DNA from 3 places in the Pseudomonas lundensis genome. Region 2 is predicted to be linked to each of the others. Evidence: riboswitches for the same ligand, from Rfam matches in the RefSeq annotation. Region 2 holds a riboswitch; each other region holds the start of a gene.
The links. A riboswitch is a leader RNA that binds a small molecule or an ion and turns the genes downstream of it on or off. The one in region 2 is predicted to bind cobalamin.
Positions count from the first base shown of each region.

Region 1: linked by a shared signal. The riboswitch ahead of IF654_RS12350 (CbtB domain-containing protein) and the one ahead of cobO (cob(I)yrinic acid a,c-diamide adenosyltransferase) in region 2 are both predicted to bind cobalamin.
Region 3: linked by a shared signal. The riboswitch ahead of cobW (cobalamin biosynthesis protein CobW) and the one ahead of cobO (cob(I)yrinic acid a,c-diamide adenosyltransferase) in region 2 are both predicted to bind cobalamin.

Region 1 is NZ_CP062158.2:2,646,788-2,654,586, reverse strand. Features, by position in the region: gene metH (methionine synthase) at 1-128, opposite strand, end outside; gene IF654_RS12375 (fatty acid cis/trans isomerase) at 281-2,578, shown strand; gene nfuA (Fe-S biogenesis protein NfuA) at 2,689-3,273, shown strand; gene cobM (precorrin-4 C(11)-methyltransferase) at 3,368-4,114, opposite strand; gene IF654_RS12360 (cobalamin biosynthesis protein) at 4,190-4,603, opposite strand; gene IF654_RS12355 (CbtA family protein) at 4,600-5,301, opposite strand; gene IF654_RS12350 (CbtB domain-containing protein) at 5,312-5,500, opposite strand; cobalamin riboswitch at 5,596-5,809, opposite strand; gene IF654_RS12345 (response regulator) at 5,845-6,204, opposite strand; gene IF654_RS12340 (response regulator) at 6,461-7,799, shown strand, end outside.
Region 2 is NZ_CP062158.2:1,352,037-1,359,835, reverse strand. Features, by position in the region: gene bluB (5,6-dimethylbenzimidazole synthase) at 1-175, opposite strand, end outside; gene IF654_RS06630 (cobyrinate a,c-diamide synthase) at 172-1,485, opposite strand; gene cobO (cob(I)yrinic acid a,c-diamide adenosyltransferase) at 1,496-2,107, opposite strand; cobalamin riboswitch at 2,190-2,432, opposite strand; gene IF654_RS06620 (PQQ-dependent sugar dehydrogenase) at 2,557-3,864, shown strand; gene IF654_RS06615 (C40 family peptidase) at 3,940-4,479, opposite strand; gene IF654_RS06610 (C40 family peptidase) at 4,623-5,246, opposite strand; gene hda (DnaA regulatory inactivator Hda) at 5,457-6,161, opposite strand; gene IF654_RS06600 (AI-2E family transporter) at 6,387-7,460, opposite strand; gene IF654_RS06595 (DUF2066 domain-containing protein) at 7,493-7,799, opposite strand, start outside.
Region 3 is NZ_CP062158.2:2,721,630-2,729,428, forward strand. Features, by position in the region: gene cobN (cobaltochelatase subunit CobN) at 1-1,275, opposite strand, end outside; gene cobW (cobalamin biosynthesis protein CobW) at 1,279-2,346, opposite strand; cobalamin riboswitch at 2,439-2,638, opposite strand; gene IF654_RS12640 (amidase) at 2,683-4,263, opposite strand; gene IF654_RS12645 (coniferyl aldehyde dehydrogenase) at 4,306-5,778, opposite strand; gene IF654_RS12650 (flavin reductase family protein) at 5,925-6,905, shown strand; gene IF654_RS12655 (glucose 1-dehydrogenase) at 6,956-7,729, shown strand; gene IF654_RS12660 (fumarylacetoacetate hydrolase family protein) at 7,795-7,799, shown strand, end outside.

The DNA.
Region 1 (7,799 bases), 1.3 Mb from region 2:
GTGCCACGATAGTCGTGTTCCTCAAGACGGTAGCTTTGGATCATAGTGCCCATGCCGCCATCGAGAATCAGAATGCGCTCTTTGAGGGCGTGCTGAAGTGCTTGGAGACGAGCGCTGCGGTCAGACATAGGACTACCTGTTAGAGCCATGCAAAAGAGGGCAAATCATAACAAACCTGCGTGGGATTTGATCGTTCGCCGTTTTTCATGAATTTCATTCATGTTGAGGCGGGCCTTCGATGGGTAGAATCGCGACATTTTTAATATCAGGACAATGGCACATGTTTTTTCGCCTCCTCACCGGCGCCGTGACGCTGGTGGTGTGCAGTACAGCGTTGGGCCAAACCCCGCTGGTTAGTCCGGCTATTTCGTACACCCGAGATATCCAGCCGATCCTTACCGAAAAGTGTGTTGCCTGCCACGCCTGCAACGATGCGGCCTGCCAGCTCAATCTCGGGAGCGCGGAGGGCGCGACCCGGGGTGCCAGCAAGGTGCCCGTGTATCAGGGCGATCGAACCACAGCGGTTGCGCCGACGCGGATTTTCTATGACGCCAAAGGTCAACAAGAGTGGCGCAACAAAGGTTTCTATTCGGTGCTGGATGCACAAGGGGCACAAGCGGCGCTCATGGCGCGCATGCTCGAACTGGGACACAGCGCCCCCTTGACCCCGAATGCCAAATTGCCTGAAGGCATTGTGCTGGGCCTCAACCGTGAAAACAGTTGCCCGGCCCCCGGCGAATTTAACGACTACGCACAGAAACACCCCAACGAAGGCATGCCGTTGGCCGTGACCGGCCTGACGGATCAGCAATACATCACGGTGCAAACCTGGCTAGCGCAGGGCGCCCCGGTCGATCAAAACGCCATTAAGCCGACCGCCATCGAGGCGAGTCAGATTGCCGAATGGGAAGAGTTACTCAATCGCCCGGGGTCGACTGAGGCGCTGGTGGCCCGTTGGCTGTATGAGCATTTGTTCCTGGCCCACGCCTTTTTCGACAATGGCGTGCCGGGTCACTATTTCCAGTGGGTGCGCTCGCGCACGCCCAGTGGGCAACCGATTGACCTGATCGCTACCCGGCGACCCAACGACGACCCGGGCACCACCTTTTATTACCGGATTATGCCGGTGCAGGGGGTGATCGTTCATAAAACCCACATCACATACCCGATGGGTCAGCGCAAGCTGGAACGGGTCAAGCAACTGTTTTATAGCGGCGACTGGCATGCCGCCAAGCTACCGGGGTATGGACCACGAGGGCGCGCCAATCCGTTTGAAACCTTTGAAGCGATCCCGGCGGTGGCCCGTTATCAGTTCATGCTGGATAACGCCGAATACTTCGTGCGCACCTTTATTCGCGGGCCTGTGTGCCGCGGGCAAATTGCTACTGACGTGATCCGCGACAACTTCTGGGCGGTGTTCCAGGAGCCCGCTCGCGACCGTTACGTGACCGATGCGGCGTACCGTGGCAAAGCCACGCCGTTGCTGGCGATGCCGGGGCAGATCGACGATGTGGGCAGCGTTATTTCGCTGTGGCACAACTACCGGAACAAGCGCAACGAGTATGAAGACCTGCGCCAGGCGGCGTACGCCGACATGCCGCCGCCGAGCTGGTCGACCCTGTGGGCAGGCAATGACAACGCGCTGCTGACCATCTTCCGGCATTTCGACAGTGCCAGTGTCAGCAAGGGGCTGGTGGGTGAAATCCCGCAGACCTTGTGGCTGTTCGATTACCCGCTGCTGGAGCGCACCTACTACCAATTGGCGGTTAACTTCGATGTGTTCGGCAACGTCTCGCATCAGGCCCAGACGCGTCTCTACTTCGATTTGATTCGCAACGGCGCCGAGGTCAACTTTCTGCGTTTGATGCCTGCCGACGCGCGGGCCGCCATTCTGGGCGACTGGTATCAAAATAGCGGCAAGCTGAAGATGTGGATGGACTATCAGAAGATCGACACGGACACCCCAACTGGTATGAAGCTGGACCCGGCCGACCCGAAACGCGATTTTGCCCTCAAGTTGATTGAGCGCACCGGCACCCTGAATGCGCGGCCGGACCCGATCAACCGCTGTACGGGCGCTTATTGTTCACGGCCGAACATCCCGCGTGCCTTCCAGTATGCCGAGCAATCGCTGAGCCGCCTGACCTCGCGTCCTGCCGCCGGCTTACCGGTCATCAACCAATTGCCCGAAGCCACCATGCTGCGTATCGAGAGTGCCGACGGCAAACGTGAGATGTACAGCCTGTTGCACAACCGCGCGCATACCAACGTGGCCTTTATGCTGGGCGAGGAATACCGCCTGCAGCCGGGGCTGGACACGCTGACCATTTACCCGGGCGTGCTCAGCAGTTACCCGAACTTTATGTTCAACATTCCGGCCGATGAGGTAGAGGCTTTTGTCGAGGCGATGGAGGCGAGCCAGGATCAAACCGCGTTTGAGGCCATCGTCCAGCGCTGGGGAATTCGCCGCAGCCACCCGCAGTTTTGGCAGTACTTCCATGACATTGGCGAATACATTAACCAAACCGACCCTGTAGAGGCGGGCGTGCTGGACATGAACCGCTACGAGAACCTGTAAAGGTCATTTGTTTCACCCACGTGGGGTGCGGCTTTCCTGACAAAAATACTAGGACTTTGTCAGGCGCGCCGATTGGCGTAAACTGCGCCCCATGTCTGCGAGGAGATTCCATGAGCGCCATAACGATTACCGACGCCGCACACGATTACCTGGCTGATCTGCTGTCCAAGCAGAACACCTCGGGTATCGGCATCCGCGTGTTTATCACCCAGCCCGGCACCCAGTACGCTGAAACCTGTATTGCGTATTGCAAGCCTGGTGAAGAAAAACCAGAAGATACCGCGCTGGGCCTGAAAAGCTTCACCGCCTGGATCGACGCGGTCAGCGAGCCGTTTCTTGAAGACGCCGTTGTGGATTACGCGACCGATCGCATGGGCGGGCAACTGACCATCAAGGCGCCTAACGCCAAAGTGCCCATGGTCAACGCCGACAGCCCGATCAACGAGCGCATCAATTACTACCTGCAAACCGAGATCAATCCCGGTCTGGCCAGTCACGGCGGTCAGGTCAGCTTGATCGAAGTGGTAGAAGACGGCATTGCGGTCCTCAAGTTCGGCGGTGGCTGCCAGGGTTGCGGTCAGGCCGACGTGACCTTGCGTGAAGGGATCGAGCGCACCTTGTTGGAGCGTATTCCCGAGCTCAAAGGCGTGCGTGACGTGACCGACCACTCGCAGAAAGAAAACGCCTACTACTGAGTCATCAGTCCCAAGGTGTTCGCTGCGCGTTCTATAAAAAAACGGTGCCCCGTGAGCACCGTTTTTTTATGCCTGCCGATTGGGCCAAAGACCGCTACGGGCGATACAGATGTGCGTGACCAGCGCGGTACAGCGACGATTCGCTGAAGCTGTCGTTGGCCAGCACGCGACCGACCAGGATCAACGCCGTGCGTCTGAACCCTTTGGCCTGAACCTTCTCGACAATGTCAGCCAGGGTGCCGGTGGCGGCGTCTTGATCCGGCCAACTGGCACGGTGGATGACGGCTATCGGGCAATCGCTGCCGTAGTGGGGTGTCAGTTCGTCCACGATCGAGGCAAGGTTCTTGACCCCCAAATGAATGGCCATGGTCGCTTGATGACGGGCCAGACTGGCCAGTTCTTCGCCTGCGGGCATCACGGTCTTTTCCGCGTAGCGGGTCAGGATCACCGTTTGCGAAATATCAGGCAGGGTCAGCTCCGCTTCGAGCAGGGCGGCGCACGCGGCGGTCGCCGTGACCCCGGGGATGATCTCAAACGCAATGCCCCGCGCCCGCAGGCAGCGGATTTGCTCACCGATGGCGCCATACAGGCTAGGGTCGCCGGAATGGACGCGGGCCACGTCCTGACCTTGAGCGTCGGCCGACTGGATCAGCTCGATGATTTGCTCCAGATGCAATGGGGCGCTGTTGATCACCTGCTCGGCCTGATGACCCTCCAGCACGGCGGCGGGCACCAGTGAGCCAGCGTAGATGATGACGGGGCAGCTGCGGATCAGACGCTGGCCTTTGACGGTGATCAGCTCTGGATCGCCGGGGCCGGCACCGATGAAATACACAGTCATGGCAGTCTCTTGAACGATGCGAAATAGAGCGCCGCTTGAACAGCGCTCATAGTGAGGCGGCGAAGTATCGCCTGATTATTGCCGGGTCGCTAACGCAAACGTCGCGTTATGCGAAGTCTGGCGCGTGACCCGCAGCGTCGCGCGGTCCCCGGTCAAGCACTCGCAGAGCGCCAGTGCCGCACTTTCAGCCACCCCGAAACAGCCGGTGTGGGCGAACGAGACGGGGGACCGGTGACTGAGCCGGGGGGCAAACGCGGCGAGCTGTTGTGCGCTGAAGACGTGCAAAGGCCGTTTCAACTGCTGCGCCAGCTGGATCAGGCCGGGTTCGTTGCGCTTGCCATCAATACTGGCCAAGGCCCGGACCTCGCTGAGCGTGATCCCGGCATGACTCAGAGACGCCTGGATCAGCGTCAACAGTTCTTCAGCGCTGCAACCGCGTCGACAGCCCAGCCCCACCACGAAGGTGGGGGCGGTGGGCGCGGCGGTCATGCAGCGTACTGGCCATCAGCTTTACGTCGGAACAACCACGCGCTGATCACCCCCAGTGCCAGCCAAAACACCACATTGGTCAATTGCGAAGCCACTTTGAATTGGGTTTCGAGGGCTTGCGGGGCTAGGCTTGAGTGAACCACAGGCTGGGGTGCGCCCAGGACATGGGGGATGACCAGAATCACCACCCCGAGCACTTTCAGTGCCCAATGTTTGCCAAACACCACCAAGGCAATGGCCACGGCAGTGGACGCTGCGGTGCTCACCCACCAGACCTGACGTTGCAGCAAATCCGCCGCAGCGGTGCCCGGCAGCTCGGGCGGCAGGCCCAGCGTCGGCGCCAGGCAAAACGTGGCATACCCCGCCAATCCCCAGAGCACACCCTGAGAGGTGCGGGTCGGGCTGCGCAGTGTGTACAGGCCTGCGAGCATCAAGGCAAACCCCACAGCGACCACCAAGTTGCCGCCGGTGGTGGACAACACGCGCTGCCAGCCATCCTCCGGCTCCCAGGCCTCAGCGTCATGGGTATGGGCAGCCATGTGGGTGTCAGTGTGTGTATGCGCGGGCGTCTCGGCCGGCTTTTCGAAGGTTTCAGCTTCGAGAATCAGCGGCGTCACCCACAGGCTTTGCAGCACGGTCAGCAACAGGGCGGCCAGCAAGCCCGTAAAACCGGCAGTTTGAGCAATGCGCTTAATCATGGCCGGGGTCTCAATGGCAGGGGAAGGCTGAACTGTGACGGGTGTCGTGCGCGGCATTGTGTACCGCGTCAATGTGAGAAAAGCCCGCGAAGTAAACCAGAAACGCTCCCAGCACGGCAACGCCGACAGCCGCAACGATGCGCTGGCTTTGGGTGGACGTGGACGTTGCAGACTGCGTACGGCTGGTGCTGATGGACATGGCGCTTCCCTCGGGTCAGACAGCGGGGGAGAAGCGCAAGAAAACCCCGCGAACGAAGCTCGCAGGGTTCAACAGCGCCCGCCCACCGCGGGTTTGTCAATGGATGTGAACAGGCCGGTCTCCGGGCTCACGAGGGGTTCAAATCATTGAACCGCTGAACATCGCCTTCCCATGCCTGGGCACAGTGGTTGTGATGTTCCGCTCGCTTACCGTTGCGGGGGCAGCACCGGACTGATCAAGGCGATGAGCGCCTGACGCACCGGTTTCCCGTTTCACCCTGTGAAGGGCACCTGATACAAGATGTGTAGGAGAGCATGGCAGCGGGGGAGGCGTCAATTCACGTGTCAGGAAAGGATGCTCTTGACCTTGTCGCGTAACTGATCAATTGAAAAGGGCTTGCCGATAACGAAGGCGTTGTCAGGCTTAGCCAGGCTTTCGGCATACCCGCTGGCAAACAGCACCGGTAACGTGGGCCGCAAGAGCAGTGCCTGCTCAGCCAGTTCACGGCCGTCCATGATCGGGAGACCGACATCGGTCATGAGCAGATCAATGACCAGTTCGGTGTTCTTGATGAACGTCAGTGCTTCTTCGCCGCCATCTGCCTCCAGCACATTGAATTCCAATTCTTCCAGCACATCCACGATCAGCATGCGAACAATGGCATCGTCTTCTACAACGAGGATGGTGGAGGGTGTTGCAGGCATAGTGGGTATCCCGAAAAGTGGTGAGCGCGGTGAAGCCAAAACGTATCGACTTGCCTTATGAGTAAGCCGTATCCCCGGACAAGTTCCCGCTGTTGTACGAAAAATACCTTCGCACAAGGTCTGCAAGGATAGCTGTATGTAGTCTCTGAGTCCGTACTTGAGTACGAATTTGTACTGTTTATCGTAAGAAAATAGATTAATTGCTCGATAATCCGGCAAACTTGCTGTTTTTTAACACTGTTCACGGGCCAGAAAAATGAATGCACCAGCATCGGTTGATGAGCGTAGCTTTCGCAAACTCCTGAGTCGCAACGTCGGTTTGCCCTTGGGTGTGGGCGTGCTCAGCGCCGTTTTGTTTGTGGTGATGATCAGCTATTTGCTGTCGGTCATTCAGTGGCTGCAACACACTGACCGCGTGATCAGTAACGCGAATGAGGCCATCAAGCTCACCGTTGACCTTGAAACCGGGATGCGCGGTTTCTTAATCACCGGCGACGAACATTTTCTCGACCCGTACGAAGTGGCCAAACCACAGATCACTGCGCAACTGCATGGCCTAGAAGAACTGGTCAGCGACAATCCGCAGCAGGTGGACCGCCTCAAACGTCTACAGGCCTTGCAAAACGACTGGAGCCGGTACGCTCAGGACATGATTGAGCTGCGTCGCAGCAATGGCGATTACCGTGGCGCCGTGCTATCGGGGCGCGGTAAGCGGCTGACCGATCAAGTGCGCAAGGCCTTCGACGAATTCATTGCCATGGAGCAACAGTTGCGTGTTGAGCGTAACGATGACGTGAGCCGCACCACGTTCCTGGTGATCGGCCTTTACCTGCTGTTTGTGCTGGGCCTCAGCGGTTTTCTGGCCTATGTCGGACGCCGCGATCTGGTCAATCTTTCAAAGAGTTACAGCGACACCCTCGACGCACAGGTTAAAAGTGCGCAACGTCTTGAACAGCAGGCCTGGCTGCGCAACGGTCAGACCGAACTGGCTGAACAGGTGCTGGGGCGTCTGACCCTGAACATGCTGGGCCGCAATATTCTGCAGTTTTGCGCGCAGTACTTGGGTTCGGTGGTCGCGGCCGTTTATGTGCGTGAAGACCACGGTGGCCTCAAGCGGGTGGCCAGTTACGGCTTCTCCCGCGAGCAGGAGCTACAGGACCAACTGATTCACAACGACGAAGGCATTGTCGGGCAGGCGGCGCAGCAAGATACCTTGATTCGCCTGGACAATGTGCCCGCCGGTTACTTCAAGGTCAGCTCAGGGCTGGGCGAAGGCAGCCCGCGCAGCGTGTTGGTCGTGCCCACCAGTGACGACGACCGGGTCAACGGCGTGATCGAACTGGGCTTCTTGCGCCCCTTGACCGAGCGTGACATTGAGTTGTTCGAGTTGATTGCCGACAACATCGGCACCTCGATTGAAGCGGCCCGCTACCGTCAGCGTTTGCAGGAAGTGCTGGCCGAAACCCAGCAGCTCAACGAAGAGTTGCAGGTGCAGCAGGAAGAGCTCAAGACCGCCAACGAAGAGCTGGAAGAGCAGTCGCGCATTCTTAAAGAGTCCCAGACCCATCTGGAAACTCAGCAGGCTGAACTCGAAC
Region 2 (7,799 bases):
TAAACCGCCACGGTTGCATCAAGCCCACGCTAGGGGCCTGATGCGCCGCTTCGAGCAGGCGCGCCAACAGTTCGGGCGCAACGGCGCCGCCGCTGAAATGGCGCATATCGCGGCGCTCGGCGATGGCGCGGTACACCGCTGCGCGCTCTTGGGGACTGAATGCGTTGTCGCTCATGGCACCTTCACAGCACACGGCGCGAACAGCGCAGCCACGGCCTTGGGATTGGACGGAAAGTAAAAGTGCACATAGGACGCTGTCAGGCGGCCTTCGCGATACACCGCTTCGGCACCGCGTCCACCATTGGGGCTCAGGCCCCGGGCAATGGGTTGCAGCTCGGTACGGGTCAGCGAATGGTGATAGGTATGACCGCGCAGTTGGCCTTCAGGCAAGTCCACGGCTTGCAACGCCAAGGCCGCCAGACGCTTTTGCATGGTTGCCTCACCCGCCAGCACCCCCACCAGCTCGGCGCGCTGGCCGTCGACATCGGTCAAGGCATCGAGCAGGTACAACATCCCGCCACACTCCGCCAGCAACGGCTTGCCTGCGGCATGATGAGCGCGGATCGCATCAAGCATCGCGTGGTTACGCGACAGCTCAAGGTGATGCAGTTCGGGGTAGCCACCCGGTAAATACAGGCTGTGCGCAGCGGGAAGCTGCGTGTCACGGATCGGTGAAAAGAACGCCAGCTCCGCGCCCATGTCCCGCAGCAAGGCCAGGCTCGCGCCGTAGGTAAAGGCGAACGCTTCATCCCGGGCCACGGCAATCCGTACGCCCGCCAGCAACGGCTCGACCGTCACCGGCGTCGGCGCGGCGAATTCAACAGCGGGTGGCAGCGCTACCTCGCAGGTGCTGGCCAGCGCGTCGGCTGCGGCATCCAGGCGGGCGTCCAGGTCATTCAACTCGCTGGCTTGCACCAGCCCCAAGTGACGGCTCGGCAACTCGATGCCGGTTTCCCGGGACAACGCGCCATACCAGCGCAAGCCTTCGGTCAGGCTGCCTTCCAGCAATTGCGCGTGACGCACCGTGCCCACCCGGTTGGCCAGCACCCCGGCAAAGGGCAGGTCCGGCTGGTACCGCGCAAGCCCCAAGGCCAGGGCACCAAAGGTCTGGGCCATGGCCGTGCCATCGATGACCCCCAGCACCGGCACCCCGAAATGACGGGCCAGATCTGCGCTGGACGGGGTGCCATCAAACAGCCCCATAACCCCTTCAATCAGGATCAGGTCAGCTTCGCCAGCGGCCTCCCACAGCAAGCGCCTGCTTTCCTCTGCGCCCACCATCCACAAATCGACCTGATACACCGGCGCACCGCTGGCGCGCTCCAGAATCATCGGGTCGAGGAAATCCGGGCCACATTTAAACACCCGCACCTTGCGCCCCTGATTGCGATGCAAACGGGCCAACGCGGCGGTAACGGTGGTCTTGCCCTGACCGGAAGCCGGCGCGGCGATCAACACCGCCGGGCAATGACGCGACTCTCTCATGCTTGAACACTCACAATTCGATGCCTTTCTGGGCTTTGATACCGGCCTGGAACGCGTGTTTGACTACGTTCATTTCCGTCACGGTGTCGGCCAGGTCAATCAGTTCAGGTTTTGCACCGCGCCCGGTGACCAGCACATGCTGCATCGGCGGGCGGGCTTGCAGGTCTGTCAGCACCTGATCCAGGTCGAGGTAGCCGTGCTTGAGCGCAATGTTCAGCTCATCGAGCACCACCAGCCCGATGGACGGATCGCGCAGCATGTCGCGGGACACTTCCCAGGCAGCCTCGGCCGCCGCGATGTCGCGCTGGCGGTCCTGGGTTTCCCAGGTGAAGCCCTCGCCCATCACGTGATAGCGCACTTGCTCCGGAAAGCGGCGGAAGAAGCGCTCTTCACCGGTGCTGTTGCGGCCCTTGATGAACTGCACCACGCCGCACTGCATGCCGTGGCCCATGGCGCGGGCCAGCATGCCGAAAGCCGAGCTGCTCTTGCCTTTGCCATTGCCGGTCAAGACCAGCAGCAGACCACATTCATTGGGTGCGCTGGCGATGCGCTCGTCCATGACGGCTTTTTTGCGCAGCATGCGCGCCTGATGACGTTCGTCGCGTTCGGGGGATTCATTCATGGCAGCTCTCCGTTGGGGCTGAAAAAAGCAAACGGGAGGCGGGGGGAGATTTAACAACAGCGACACACCGTCGCCCGCCGCGAGGTGCTGGATGGATCAGGCCGGTCTCCGGGCTCATGAGCGGGCCGCCTGCCTGGCAGCAACCCTGACCGCGCGCCTTCCCGTGTACAGACACAGTGGCACTCAGCGCGGTGTTGACTCATTTACCGTTGCGGGGGCAGCGCCGGAATCGTGAACCTGGCGCACTGCGCCCTGCCCCTCACCGGCTTCCCTGTTTCACCCTGCCAGCCCATGGCTGCAGAGCACCTGAAACAAGCGGCGAAGGTTAGAGGGTTGGGGGTGGAGCGTCAATTAAAGGAAGCGCTGACCTGCACTTCAAAACGGCATTGCCCTGAACCTTTGCACGACTAGGCTTCTCTATCACTTACACCCCACTCATGGAGATTCACATGCTTAAGCGCCAGCACGCTGTTGTCATCGTACTTGCAGCAGGGTTAGCCGCCTGTGGTGAGAGTTCGACCTTGCAAGTGGCGGATGGCACCGGCCCCTCGCCCAAGCTGCCTGAGCCCAACAAGACGCTGATTCCGACGGTCAATATCGCACCCGCCGTGGGATGGTCTCAGGGCGCCAAGCCGATTGCCGCCGAAGGGTTGCAGGTCAGCGCCTTCGCCGAGGACCTCGACCACCCGCGCTGGCTGTATGTGCTGCCCAACGGTGATGTGCTGGTGGCAGAAACCAATGCCCCGCCCAAACCGGACGACAGCAAGGGGATTCGCGGCTGGGTGATGGAAAAGGTCATGGGCAAAGCGGGCGCGGGCGTGCCAAGTGCGAACCGGATCACCCTGTTGCGCGATGCCAATCACGACGGCATCGCTGAAACCCGCAGCGTGTTTTTGCAGAACCTGAATTCGCCGTTCGGCATGGCGCTGGTCGGCAACGATCTGTATGTGGCCGACTCGGACAAGCTACTGCGCTTCCCCTATCAGGCCGGTGCCGACAGCATCAGCGCCCAGCCGACCAAAGTGGTCGATCTGCCGGGCGGCCCGCTGAACCATCACTGGACCAAAAACGTGATTGCCAGCCCCGATGGCAAAAAGCTCTACGTGACCGTTGGCTCCAACAGCAACGTGGGCGAGAACGGCATGGATAAAGAGGAAGGCCGCGCGGCGATCTGGGAAGTAGACCCGGCCACCGGCAGCCACCGGATTTTCGCGTCGGGCTTGCGCAACCCCAATGGCATGGACTGGGAACCGGCCACCGGCAAGCTCTGGACCGCCGTTAATGAACGCGACGAGATCGGCAGCGACCTTGTACCGGACTACATCACTTCGGTTAAAGACGGCGGTTTCTATGGCTGGCCCTACAGCTATTACGGCCAACACGTCGACGTCAGGGTCGACCCGCAAAACCCAGAATTGGTGGCCAAGGCCATTGCCCCCGACTTTGCCGTCGGCCCGCACACCGCGTCATTGGGGTTGAGTTTTGCCGATGGCAGCAAGTTGCCAAACTTCACCGAAGGAGCGTTTATCGGCCAGCATGGCTCTTGGAATCGCAAACCCCACAGCGGTTACAAAGTGATTTTCGTGCCGTTCGCGGATGGCAAACCAACCGGCATGCCGATGGATGTCTTGACCGGGTTCCTCAACGCGGATGAAAAAGCGATGGGCCGGCCGGTGGGCGTGGTGATCGACAAACAGGGTGATCTGCTGGTGGCCGATGATGTCGGCAACAAAGTCTGGCGCGTGTCAGCCAAGTAAGGGGCTTTCTGGTTGCCCCGATAAAAAAAAGAGAGGCTGTGCAATCACAGCCTCTCTTTTATTCAACAGTGCCGCTTATGGATTGCGGGCCAGGTGCTGCTCGGTAGGCAGTACACGCTTGGCATTCAGATAGGCTTTTTGCCAGTAGGCTTTGGACAGGCTGTCGAGCTTGACCGTACCGCCCGTGGCCGGCGCATGAACGAAGCGCCCTTCTCCCACGTAAATCCCCGCATGACTGACCTGCGTCCCGCCACTGGTGGCGAAGAACAGCAGGTCGCCGGTTTGCAGCTTGTCTTTACCCACATTCGGCGCACTCATCACGATCATCTCGCGGGTCGAGCGCGGCAACGAAATGCCAGCGGCATCGTTATAGACGTACTTGATCAGACCACTGCAATCAAAGCCCGAGTCCGGGGTATTACCGCCCCACCGATAAGGCGTGCCCACCAGCCCCAGCGCACGGAACAACACATCGGCGGCGACGGGCGAGAAGTCATCAGAGGGGTTGGCAAATACCACCGGCTTTTTGGCCACGGGGGCGGGCGGCGGGTTGCTGGCGCAAGCACTGAGCAGGGCTGCTAGAGTCAAAACTGAGAGGCGGGCCATGATTGACATAAACAGAACGTTCCTGATTCTGGATACGGCAACTCGGCCGCGAAACCTGAAACCGCGACAGGCACTACCTTCGCGGCTCAGGAATTTAACAATGCGACTGAATTCTAGCCCTTAGAGGCCAAACTTCAAGTGAAGCTTTAACTTTACTTGCGGGCTATGACGCTCGTTGGCGCCATGGCCAGTGCGCGCTTGGCTTCAATGAAGGTTTTGCTCCAGTAGGTATCGCCCAACTTGTCGATACGCACCCCGCCACTGCGACGGCTGCTGGAGTGGATGAACTGGTCGTCCCCCAAGTAGATCCCGGCATGGCTGACACGCCCGCGACCGTTGGTGCTGAAGAACAGCAGGTCACCCGGCTTGAGCTTGTTACGCGCCACCAGCGGCGCATCAACGTTGATCATTTCGCGCGTGGAACGCGGCAATTGCATGCCAGCTTCTTCGCGGAACAGATAACCGATGAAACCGCTGCAGTCGAAGCCTGCTTCCGAGGTGCCGCCAAAACGGTAACGGGTACCGATCAAGGACATGCCGCGCTCAAGAATGCTGTCCGCCAATGCTGGCAGCTCATAAGGCTTGCTGTTTTCGGAGAATTGAGCCAGTTCTTTTTCGGTCGCCAGTTCTTCCTGATAAAGAGCGGAATCCTGGGACACAGATGACTTTTGAACCTGCCGGTCGACTACTTGCTGAGACACTGGCGAGTGCGCAGCGCAACCAAATAACAGGGTAACGAGTGCGAGGGGCACGAGGGGTGCGAAGCGATTTAGCATGGGCACGACCGTGGCTTGTAGGAAAAGTAGCCGCGACTATGCCAACTATGATCCTCATTTGCAAATTCAATCGATCTAAATGTGACTCGGCAGTTTTCTCATGACATCTAAGGTTTTACACCCCTGACGATAGAATCTGCGTTCGCCACCCTGCTGGCGCGCGGTTTTTCTGGCGCCTGCCATTTGCCAGACCGGCTATAAAACGAGGGATTACCAGCCCAAAGTTTCTTTCAGAAAAGGGATGGTCAGCTTGCGCTGGGCTTGCAAAGACGCCTGATCGAGCTGCTCCAGCAGATCAAACAGCGCGCTCATGCTGCGGGTACCACGGGTGAGGATGAAGTGCCCGACTTCGTCGGTCAGGTGCAGGCCACGGCGCGAGGCGCGCAACTGCAAGGCTCGCAGCTTGTCTTCGTCAGACAGCGGTCGCATCTGGAAGATCAACGCGAGTGTCAGGCGGGATTTGAGGTCAGCCAGCTTGATCGGCAATTCTCGCGGTGATGCCGAGGCCGCGATCAACAGCCGTCGCCCGCTGTCGCGCAAACGGTTGAACAGGTGGAACAGCGCTTCTTCCCAGTCCGCGCGTCCGGCGACGGCCTGAAGGTCATCCAGACACACCAGCTCGTACTGTTCGAGGTTATCGAGGATTTCGATGCCGCGATCCATCAGCTCGCCCAACGGCAGGTACACAGCGGGCTCACCCATCTGTTCAAAACGCAGGCAGGCTGCCTGCAACAGGTGCGTACGCCCGACGCCATGCTTGCCCCAAAGGTAGATCAGACTTTCTGTCCAGCCGGCGTCGGCTTCGCATAGACGCTCGACATAGCCGAGTGCAGCGGCATTGGCGCCTGGATAGTAGTTTATGAAGGTAGCGTCATCACGCAGACGCACACCTAGGGGCAGCTGAATCGGTTTCATGCTGACTGAACAGTTCAAACGAACCGTTAGTGGCCTCTGTGTAAAGTTTGCAAAGTTTATACCCGTTGTAGCCGGGCGCACAATGTAACAGACCACGAGCAAAATCAAAGGTTTGCGTTAAGGCCTTGGATTATTTGAGTTTTTGCCAACGCTCAAGCTCAAGCCGCGCCATAAAAAAGGCAGGCCCGCGAAACCAGCGGCCTGCCTTTTTCAACATAAGAAGACCTACAACTCGGGGTCTTCTTCACCTTTATACACGTGCGACTCCTTGTACATGTCCTGCACATGGCGAACCAGCACCATGATCACGGCGGCCACCGGCAAGGCCAGCAGCACCCCGGTAAAACCGAACAGTTCACCCCCGGCCAAAATCGCAAAGATCACCGCTACCGGGTGCATGCCGATTTTGTCACCTACCAGCAATGGCGTGAGCACCGTACCTTCCAGCGCCTGCCCCACCATAAACACTGCGACGATTCCGAGCATCGGGTACAGGTCACCGCCAAACTGGAAGAGCCCGGCAATCAATGCCGCCCCAATGCCGATGATGAACCCCATGTACGGCACGATGGCCGCAATGCCCGCCATCAAACCAATCAGCAGGCCCAGTTCAAGCCCGACCAGCATCAGCCCCGCGGAATAAATCACCCCGAGCGCGAGCATCACCAGCAACTGCCCACGGACAAACGCACCGAGCACGTCATGACACTCTTTGGCCAGCGAAACGATTTGCTCTTCACGGTCACGCGGCAGCAAGCCCCGGATCTTGGCCAGCATGATGTCCCAGTCACGCAACAGGTAAAAAGCCACCACCGGGATCAATACCAGGTTGGCCAAAAACCCGATCAGTGCCAGGCTCGACGCCGTGGCCTGCGACAGCACCACCCCGACGACATCGGACGCCTCCCCCATATGCTCAGTGATCGCCGCCTTGATCTTGTCGAACTTCCAGAAGCCGTCGCTCAGGCCGAATTTGCTTTGCGCCCACGGCATCGCCGTATGTTGCAACCAGTCCAGCACTTGTGGCGCCAGTTGGTACAGTTTCATCAACTGCTTGGCCAGCAACGGCACCAACACCAGCACCAGCGCCGTCACAATCACGGTGAACAGCGTAAACACGGTCACAACCCCCCAGGTTCTGGACAAGCCGAGCCTCTCCAGACGGTCCACCACGGGATCGAACATGTACGCCAGAACGATAGCGACCAGAAACGGCGTGAGTATCGGATGCAAGAAATACACAAACAGGGCAAACACCAGCGCCACGCCCCACCATACCCATCGCCGCGAATCCGTCATCAAGCGTCCATCCTTTATAAAGAAGAAAAAACCTACCAGCGAAAGCGTAGCTGTGCGGCGGGCGTAGCGGCGGGCGTCTGACCCGCCTCAGTCACCGGCGCGCCCTCACTCGCCGGGATTTCCTGCAAATGCGCCAGCCCCAGTTGAGCACGCAACTGCTCGGCACTGCCATTGACCTGATACACGCTACGGTCGCCGTCTATTCGCACAAGCTGCCCGCCAAACGGCTCAAGCAAACGCCCCAGCGAGGCATAACGCTCAAGGGTCATGCCGTGGACCTCCAGCAACTGCTCTGTGGAGATGCCCGGTTTGACCACATAACGCGGCGCCAGACGCTCA
Region 3 (7,799 bases), 1.4 Mb from region 2:
CGCTGGCAGTTCGGCGTCCAGCGGATAACCCTGTTGCTTCAAAGCCCGCAGGATATTCAACGCCGCGGCCGGGGTGTCCAGCCCGACCCCGTTGCCGATGCGCCCGTCACGGGTCGGGTAATTGGCAAGGATCAACGCGATGCGCTTGTGCGGGTTCGGCACGCGGGCCAGCTCAACCCAGCGGCGCGCCAGTTGTGCGACAAAGTCCATGCGCTCGGGCTGAGCGCGATAACACACCACATCCGACTGGCTGCGCTCACTGCGCCAGGCCAGATCCTTGAAGCTGATGGGGCGGCTGATGATGCGCCCGTCCAGCTCCGGCAGCGCAATGTGCATTGCCAGATCTCGGGGGCCCAGCCCTTGTTCACTGTCACGCCAGCCGGGTTCGTTGTCCTGGGCGCAAATCGCCTGAATCACCGGGATGTTGCGCCGGAACGGCCGCACGTGCGGTGCCTCCGGGCTGGACTGGGCGAAGCCGGTGGTGTTGAGAATGACCCCGGCGTCCACCTCATCGAGCAGGTCTTGCACCACCGCCAGACACCCCGGTTCCTTGAGGCTGGCCACGGCAATCGGTAACGGATTGATCCCGGCCGCTTGCAGGCGCTGGCAAAACACATCCACAAAGCCGGTGTTGGCCGCTTGCAAATGCGAGCGATAAAACAGCAACGCGGCCACGGGAAAATCGGGCTGCCATTGGGCCTGCCAGTCGCTGAGCTGCGGGCTGGCGTGTACCGGGTGATAAATCGCGGTACGCGGCAGGGCCTGCGGCTCGCCCCAGGGGTAAGCGCGCCCCAGCCATTGGCCTGCGAGGCAGTTGAACAGTTGCAGCGCGTTGTGCCGCCCGCCCTGACGCAAAAAGTGCCACAACCGTTCGGCCTGTTCGGCCGGCACGGTGCTCAGCGCGCTGAGTTCAGGGTCGGGACGATCGTCGCCGGGCACCAGGATCAGGGTCACGCCGCGCTCGGCCAATTGCATCAGTTGTTCGATGCCATAGCGCCAATAGCCAATCCCGCCATGCAACGACAGCAGAATGACCTTGGCGTGTTGCAGCACCTGGTCGACATACAGGTCGACCGAGGCATGATTCTGAACCTGCATCGGATTAGCCAGACGCAGGCTCGGGTAATCGTCGGGCAATTGCTGCGCCGCTTCGGCCAGCAAAGCCAGGCTGGAGTCGCCGCTGCACAGGATCACCAGCTCGGCGGGGGTTTGCCCCAGGTCGGCAATGTTGTCGTCCGATACAAAGCCACCGGGCTGGGTCCTGAGCAAATGCATGGCTTAAGCGCTCAGCGCAGTGCGCAGGGTGGATTCCAGCAGCGCGGCGTCCAGGTCCTGACCAATCAGTACCAACCGGGTGACGCGGTTTTCATCCGCCGCCCAGGCACGGTCGAAATGTTTGTCAAAACGGGTGCCCACACCCTGAATCAACAGGCGCATCGGTTTGCCCGGAATCGCGGCGAAACCCTTGACCCGCAGAATGCCGTGGCGGATCACCAACTGCGTCAGGGCTTCGAGCAGCACGCGCTCTTCGGCCTGGGGCAGCTCAATGGAGATGGAGTCGAACGCGTCGTGATCGTGGTCGTCATGGTCATCGCCTTCATGGTGATGATCGTGATGGCTGTGGCGGCTGTCGATGTGCGCTTCCGAGCCGTTACCCAGCCCCAGCAACACGTCGAGCGGCAAACGGCCGCTGCTGGCTTCGATGACTTTGACCGCAGGCGGCAGTTCTTCTGCCACTTCCAGACGCACCTTGGCGAGGTCTTCAGGGCTGATCAGGTCGGCTTTATTGAGAATGACCAGGTCGGCGCTGGCCAGTTGGTCGGCGAACAGCTCATGCAGCGGCGATTCGTGGTCCAGGTTCGGGTCGAGTTTGCGCTGGGCATCCACCTGGTCCGGGAACGCGGCAAAGGTGCCCGCGGCCACGGCCGGGCTATCGACCACAGTAATCACGGCGTCTACGGTGCAGGCGCTGCGGATTTCAGGCCACTGAAAGGCTTGGACCAGCGGCTTTGGCAGCGCCAGGCCGGAGGTTTCGATCAGGATGTGGTCGATGTCGCCACGGCGCGCCACCAACTCGCGCATCACCGGGAAGAACTCTTCCTGAACGGTGCAGCACAGGCAGCCGTTGGCCAGTTCATACACGCGGCCATTGGCTTCTTCTTCGGTACACCCGATAGAGCACTGCTTGAGGATTTCGCCATCAATGCCCAGCTCGCCGAACTCATTAACGATAACGGCAATGCGACGGCCCTGCGCGTTGTCCAGCATGTGACGCAGCAAGGTGGTTTTGCCCGAACCGAGGAAGCCGGTGACGATGGTGACGGGGGTTTTGGCCAGTGTTTTCATCGGATGCCCTTTGGCAAAGCGGCGGGCATACGGGACGAGGCCGCACACGCTGCACGGCCGTATTCGCCACCGGATCACCCCGCCCGGTTGAAGTAAAAAACGCTCACGAGGCAGGTCTCCTGGCTTACGGCTGACAGCAGCCGGAGGGCTGCGTCTTTCCTTGCGCCTTCCCGCTCCCTGGAGCAGTGGCCTTGCAAGGCAATTGACCGTTTACAGTTGCGGGGGCAGCCGCGGCATACCGCGTTCCCTTCTTAGCTTCGCGTGGCGAAGAACCTCGAACGCGCAAGGCTACGCAGTGCGTTGTAACAGGTCAATGTCAAGACGCGGGCGGGTGGATCAAAGGGTCGGCAATTTGGCCCACGGGTGCGCCTGTTCCAGCTGCGCACTCAGGCGCAGCAGCACATCTTCCCCGCCCATCGGGGCGGTGAGCATCATGCCAATCGGCATGCCGGTGTCACTCATGCCCACGGGCAGCGAGATGGCGGGCTGCCCGCTGACATTGGCCAGCACGGTAAACCCGGCGCTGCCCATGGCGTTGTGGGCGTAACTGTCCCAAGGCTGGTCGAGGCTCAGCAGCCCCAGTTTCGGGGTGACGTTGGCCGTGACCGGGGACAGGATCACGTCGAGCTGGCGGAACTGGTCTTCCATGTAGCCGCCAATCGACTCAAACGACTGGCGAGCGCGATACAACGCTTCGCCCGTGACTTTTTGCGCGTTGCCCAACACCACTTGCGTAATGCGTTCCAGGTCCTCAGGCGTGGCACTGCGGCCCAGCGCTTGCTCACGGTCACGCACCAAGGTCAACAGCGCGTCACCGATCACCGCGCCATGGGCTCCAAACAATTGCCGCGGATCGACCTGCAAACGCACAGGCTCCACGTCGTGCCCCAGCGCCGACAACCGCTGAGCGGTCGCGTCGAGTACCCGCGCCACTTCAGGGTCCAGCGGCGCACCGGTCAGCGATTCGCGCACCAGCCCCACGCGCAAACGTCCCGGCGCGGCCTGCAACTCGTCCACGTAGGGCCGTGCCAGCGGTTTGGTCCAATACGGGCTCCCGGCTTCATGGCCCTGCCCGGCATCCAGAAACAGCGCCATGTCCCGCACATTTCGCGATACCACATTGCCGACGCTGGCCCCGAACCAGCCTTCGAACTTGCCGGGGCCGCTGGGCGTACGGTAACGGCCCGGCTTGAGGCCCACCAGCCCGCAATAAGAGGCCGGGATGCGAATTGAACCGCCACCGTCCGTGGCATGGGCGACGGGCACAATCCCGGCCGCCACGGCTGCGGCCGCACCGCCGGAGGACCCCCCGGCACTCATGGCCAGATTCCACGGGTTGCAGGTTTGCCCCCACAGCAGGGATTCGGTGGTCGTGGTCAAGCCGAACTCCGGGCAGGTGGTCTTGCCGAACGGCACCGCCCCCGCGGCTTGATAACGGGCAATCAGGGTACTGGTATGCGGCGCGGCAGCGGCATCTTTGAACAGACGGCAGCCATGGGTGGTGGGCGTGCCTTGCAGGTAGGTATTGAGGTCCTTGATCAGAATCGGCACCCCGGCCAGGCTGCCGGAGGTTGACGTGGCGCTGGCCTCACGCGCTTTGAGCAACGCCTGCGCGTAGTCGTCATGGCGCAGGTTGACCGCCTTGACCCTGGGGTTGACGGCATCGCAACGGGCCATGGCCGCTGCCAGCAATGCCTGCGGGCTGACCTCGCCCTGACGCACGGCCTGCGCCATGCGCCAGGCGTCCATCTGCACATAATCGGCCTGGGACAACGCCGGGCTGTCAGCCGCCTGGGCAAAGCGCCCCAGCAACCCGGCCCCCACTGCCACGGCCCCGGCCTTGAGTACGTGGCGGCGCGGCCAGCCGACAGCGGTTGGCAGTTCGTCAGTGAGCACAGGCGTCTCTTGCACAGTCATTCTCCGAATTTATTGTTGTTTTCAGGGCCGAGCGCGCGACCATCAATCGGCCGTGACCATCGATTGCATCGTCGGCAAAAAGTGCTCGCCATAGGGCGGCAACAAGCCCCACTCGCGACGCGGATCATGGGCAGGCGCCTTGAACACCGTGCGCATGTGGCTGAATTCGAGAAAACCCTCGCGGCCGTGATAATGCCCCATGCCGGACGCGCCAATGCCACCGAAAGGCGCATCGTGCAGGGCGGCGTGCATCATCACGTCATTGATCGTCACCCCGCCGGAATGGGTGTGTTGCAGCACGTAGCGCTGTTCCTCTTCGTTTTGGCCGAAGTAATACAAGGCCAATGGCCGCTCACGGCTGTGAATGTCGGCCAGCGCCTCGTCGAGCTGCGCGTACGGCAGCACCACCAGCGCCGGGCCAAAGATTTCTTCGTGCAGGATCTGGCTGTCGCGGGGTGGATTGACCACCACCTGCAACGGCCGTCGGCGCTGCTGCTCATCCACTGCCAACGGCTGCGGATAGCTTTCGATGCGGGCGCCGCGATCTCGGGCGTCCTGCACGTAGCCTTCGACCCGCTGCAAGTGCCGGGCGTTAATCACCGCCACCACGTCCGGATTGTCTTCGATGCGCGAGAACAGCTCACCGTAAGCGGTGCGCAGCGCTCCCAGAAAATCGTCCAGCAGCCCCTGCGGCACGTACACCACATCGGGGTTGATGCAAATCTGCCCGCCGTTATTGGCCTTGGCGGCGGCAATGCTGAACGCCGCTTTGGCCAGATCGGCGGTACGCGAGATGATCACCGGCGATTTACCGCCCAACTCCAGCGTCAGCGGCACCAGATTCAAGGCTGCGTTGCGCATCACCGAGCGCGCCACAGCCGTACTGCCGGTGAACACCAGATGATCGAACGGCTGCGAGGTGAAGACCTGCGCCAGCTCGGCATCCCCGTTGACCACCGCCACTTCAAGGGGATCGAACAGCTCGGCAAACGCTTGCGCCACCACGGCGGCGGTGCGCGGCACCACCTCGGACGGTTTGAGAATGGCCCGATTACCCGCCGCCAGCACACACGCCAACGGGCTGAGCAAGGTAAAGAGTGGCGCATTCCAAGTGCCGATGATGCCGACGCTGCCCTTGGGCTGGTGCATGACCCACGCCTTGGCGCCCAACTGGTCATAGGGTGAAAACACCTCGCGCGGCTCGTCTTGCATCCAGTGCTCAAGGTGGTCGCGGGCGTATTTGAGGGAGGCCAGCGAACCGATCACGTCGTTCATCAGCGAGAACCCTTGCGGGCGCCCGCCAAAGTCCGCGTCCATGGCGTCCACCAGCGGCTGCTGATAACGCACCAGCAACTCGATCACCCGTTGCAGGCGTTCGCGACGCTGTTGGGCGCTGACCGGGCCATGGGCGACAAACGCGGATTTTTGTGCCTGTAGCACCTGCGGCAGTTGCTCGGGAGTGATCTGAGTGCACGTCATGGGCGAGTCCTGTGAAAGAGGCTGCGGGTGGGTCAATGCCTCGGAAACTAGCCAATCGGGGCGCCCGACGCCTCGTCCGATCGGACGATAATCGGCCGCCTTCGTTAGTCCGTTGAGACGATGTAGCCCGTGGCCTGGCGGCGAATACTGCACGTACGAAAATTCAATCCATGAGGTTCGTCATGGCAATGCAAAGCAGCTTCGACCCGCAGGCATTCCGCACGGCGCTGGGCACGTTCACCACCGGGGTGACGATCATCACCACCCAGGCCCAAGACGGCTCGCCCATCGGTATTACCGCCAACAGCTTCAACTCAGTCTCGCTCAACCCGCCATTGGTGTTGTGGAGCCTGGCCAAGACCGCGCGCAGCCTGCCGGTCTTTACCAGCGGCAAACACTGGAATGTGCACGTGCTCTCCACCGAGCAGGAGCCGCTGTCAGGTCGTTTTGCCATGCAGGGCGAGAACAAGTTCGCGGAAATCCAGCTCGACAACGGCATCAGCGAGGCACCGCTGTTACAGGACTGCACCGCACGTTTTCAGTGCCGCACCGCGTTCCAGTACGAAGGCGGCGACCACGTGATTTTTGTCGGTGAAGTGCTCGCCTTCGATCACAGCGACCGCGCACCGCTGGCGTTCCAGAGCGGGCAGTACGCGCTGGCGACGCGCAAACCGCGCAGTGAACTGCGCCTGGCCACCACCCCGCCGCCCCCCGAGTGCAGCTACACCGAAGATTTGCTCGGGTACTTGCTCGGCCGTGCGCACTACCAATTGCTGGATGCGCTGCACCGCTTGCTGAGCAATCAGCAACTGGACGAGCACGCGTTTTTCATCCTCTCGGTGCTGTGCATCCGCGACAACCTGAGCCTGTCGGAGATCAACACCTTCGTCAGCTACACCGGCCACGTCGTGACGGCCGCCAGCATGCGTTTTCTGGAGAAACAAAACCTGGTGGCCGTCGAGGGCAGTCACCAGGCGCCGCGTTATGTGCTGACCGCCACGGGCCGCGAGACCTCGTTGCAACAATTGGCGCTGGCCAAGGCGGTCGAAGAAAACCTGTCGGCCAAACTCGGCCCCGGCGACGCGCAAGCCCTGAAGGTGCTGCTCAAGCGCCTGATTGCCGCCAGCGATCCCGGCCTGCCCGACCTGTGGGCGCCACGCTGAGTCGTGTGCAGAATGCACAGGCCTTCGGATAACAAAAACAAGGGATATTCATGGACATCATTCAACGCTTTACCCTCACTGGCAGCGTGGCCGTCATCACCGGCGGCGGGCGTGGTATCGGCCGCGCCATTGCGCTGGCCTATGCCCAGGCAGGTGCCGACGTGGTACTGGCGGCTCGCACCCTGAGCGATGTCGAAGCCGTGGCCGACGCCGTGCGCGACCTGGGGCGACGCGCCCTGGCCGTGCAGTGCGACGTGAATGACGCCGAACAACGCGCCGCCCTGATCACCCAGGCGCGCGAGCACATGGGCCGCATCACCCATCTGGTCAACAACGCCGGAGGCGCCGGCCCCAATGACCCGTTGACCCTGACCGTTGAGCGCTTCGAAGAGATCATGCGTTTCAACGTGTCCTCGGCGTACCACTTGACTCAGCTGTGCGTGCCGCACATGCGCGACGCGGGCGGCGGCAACATCATCAACATCACCTCCGGTGCTGCCCGTTACGCGCAAACCCAGTTCAGCGCCTATGGCACCGCCAAAGCCGCCCTGAGCCATATGACGCGCTTGCTGGCACAGGATTTCGCGCCGCAGGTGCGGGTCAACGCGATTGCACCGGGGCCAATCCTCACCGATGCCCTGAACCGCGTGCTGCCAGTGCCCATGCGCGAAAGCATGATCAAGGCCACCCCGCTGCACAGCCTCGGCGAACCTGACGACATTGCCGCCGCTGCGCTGTACCTCGCCTCCCCGGCCTCGCGCTGGGTCACCGGGAAAATCCTTGAAGTGGACGGCGGCGCCGAATCGAGCGTGTGGCCGGGCTGAGCCCGCCCCCCCTGCCCAGGTCATCGGGTGTACAGGCCGCGACAACGGGCCCAGAGAGAACATTTATGGA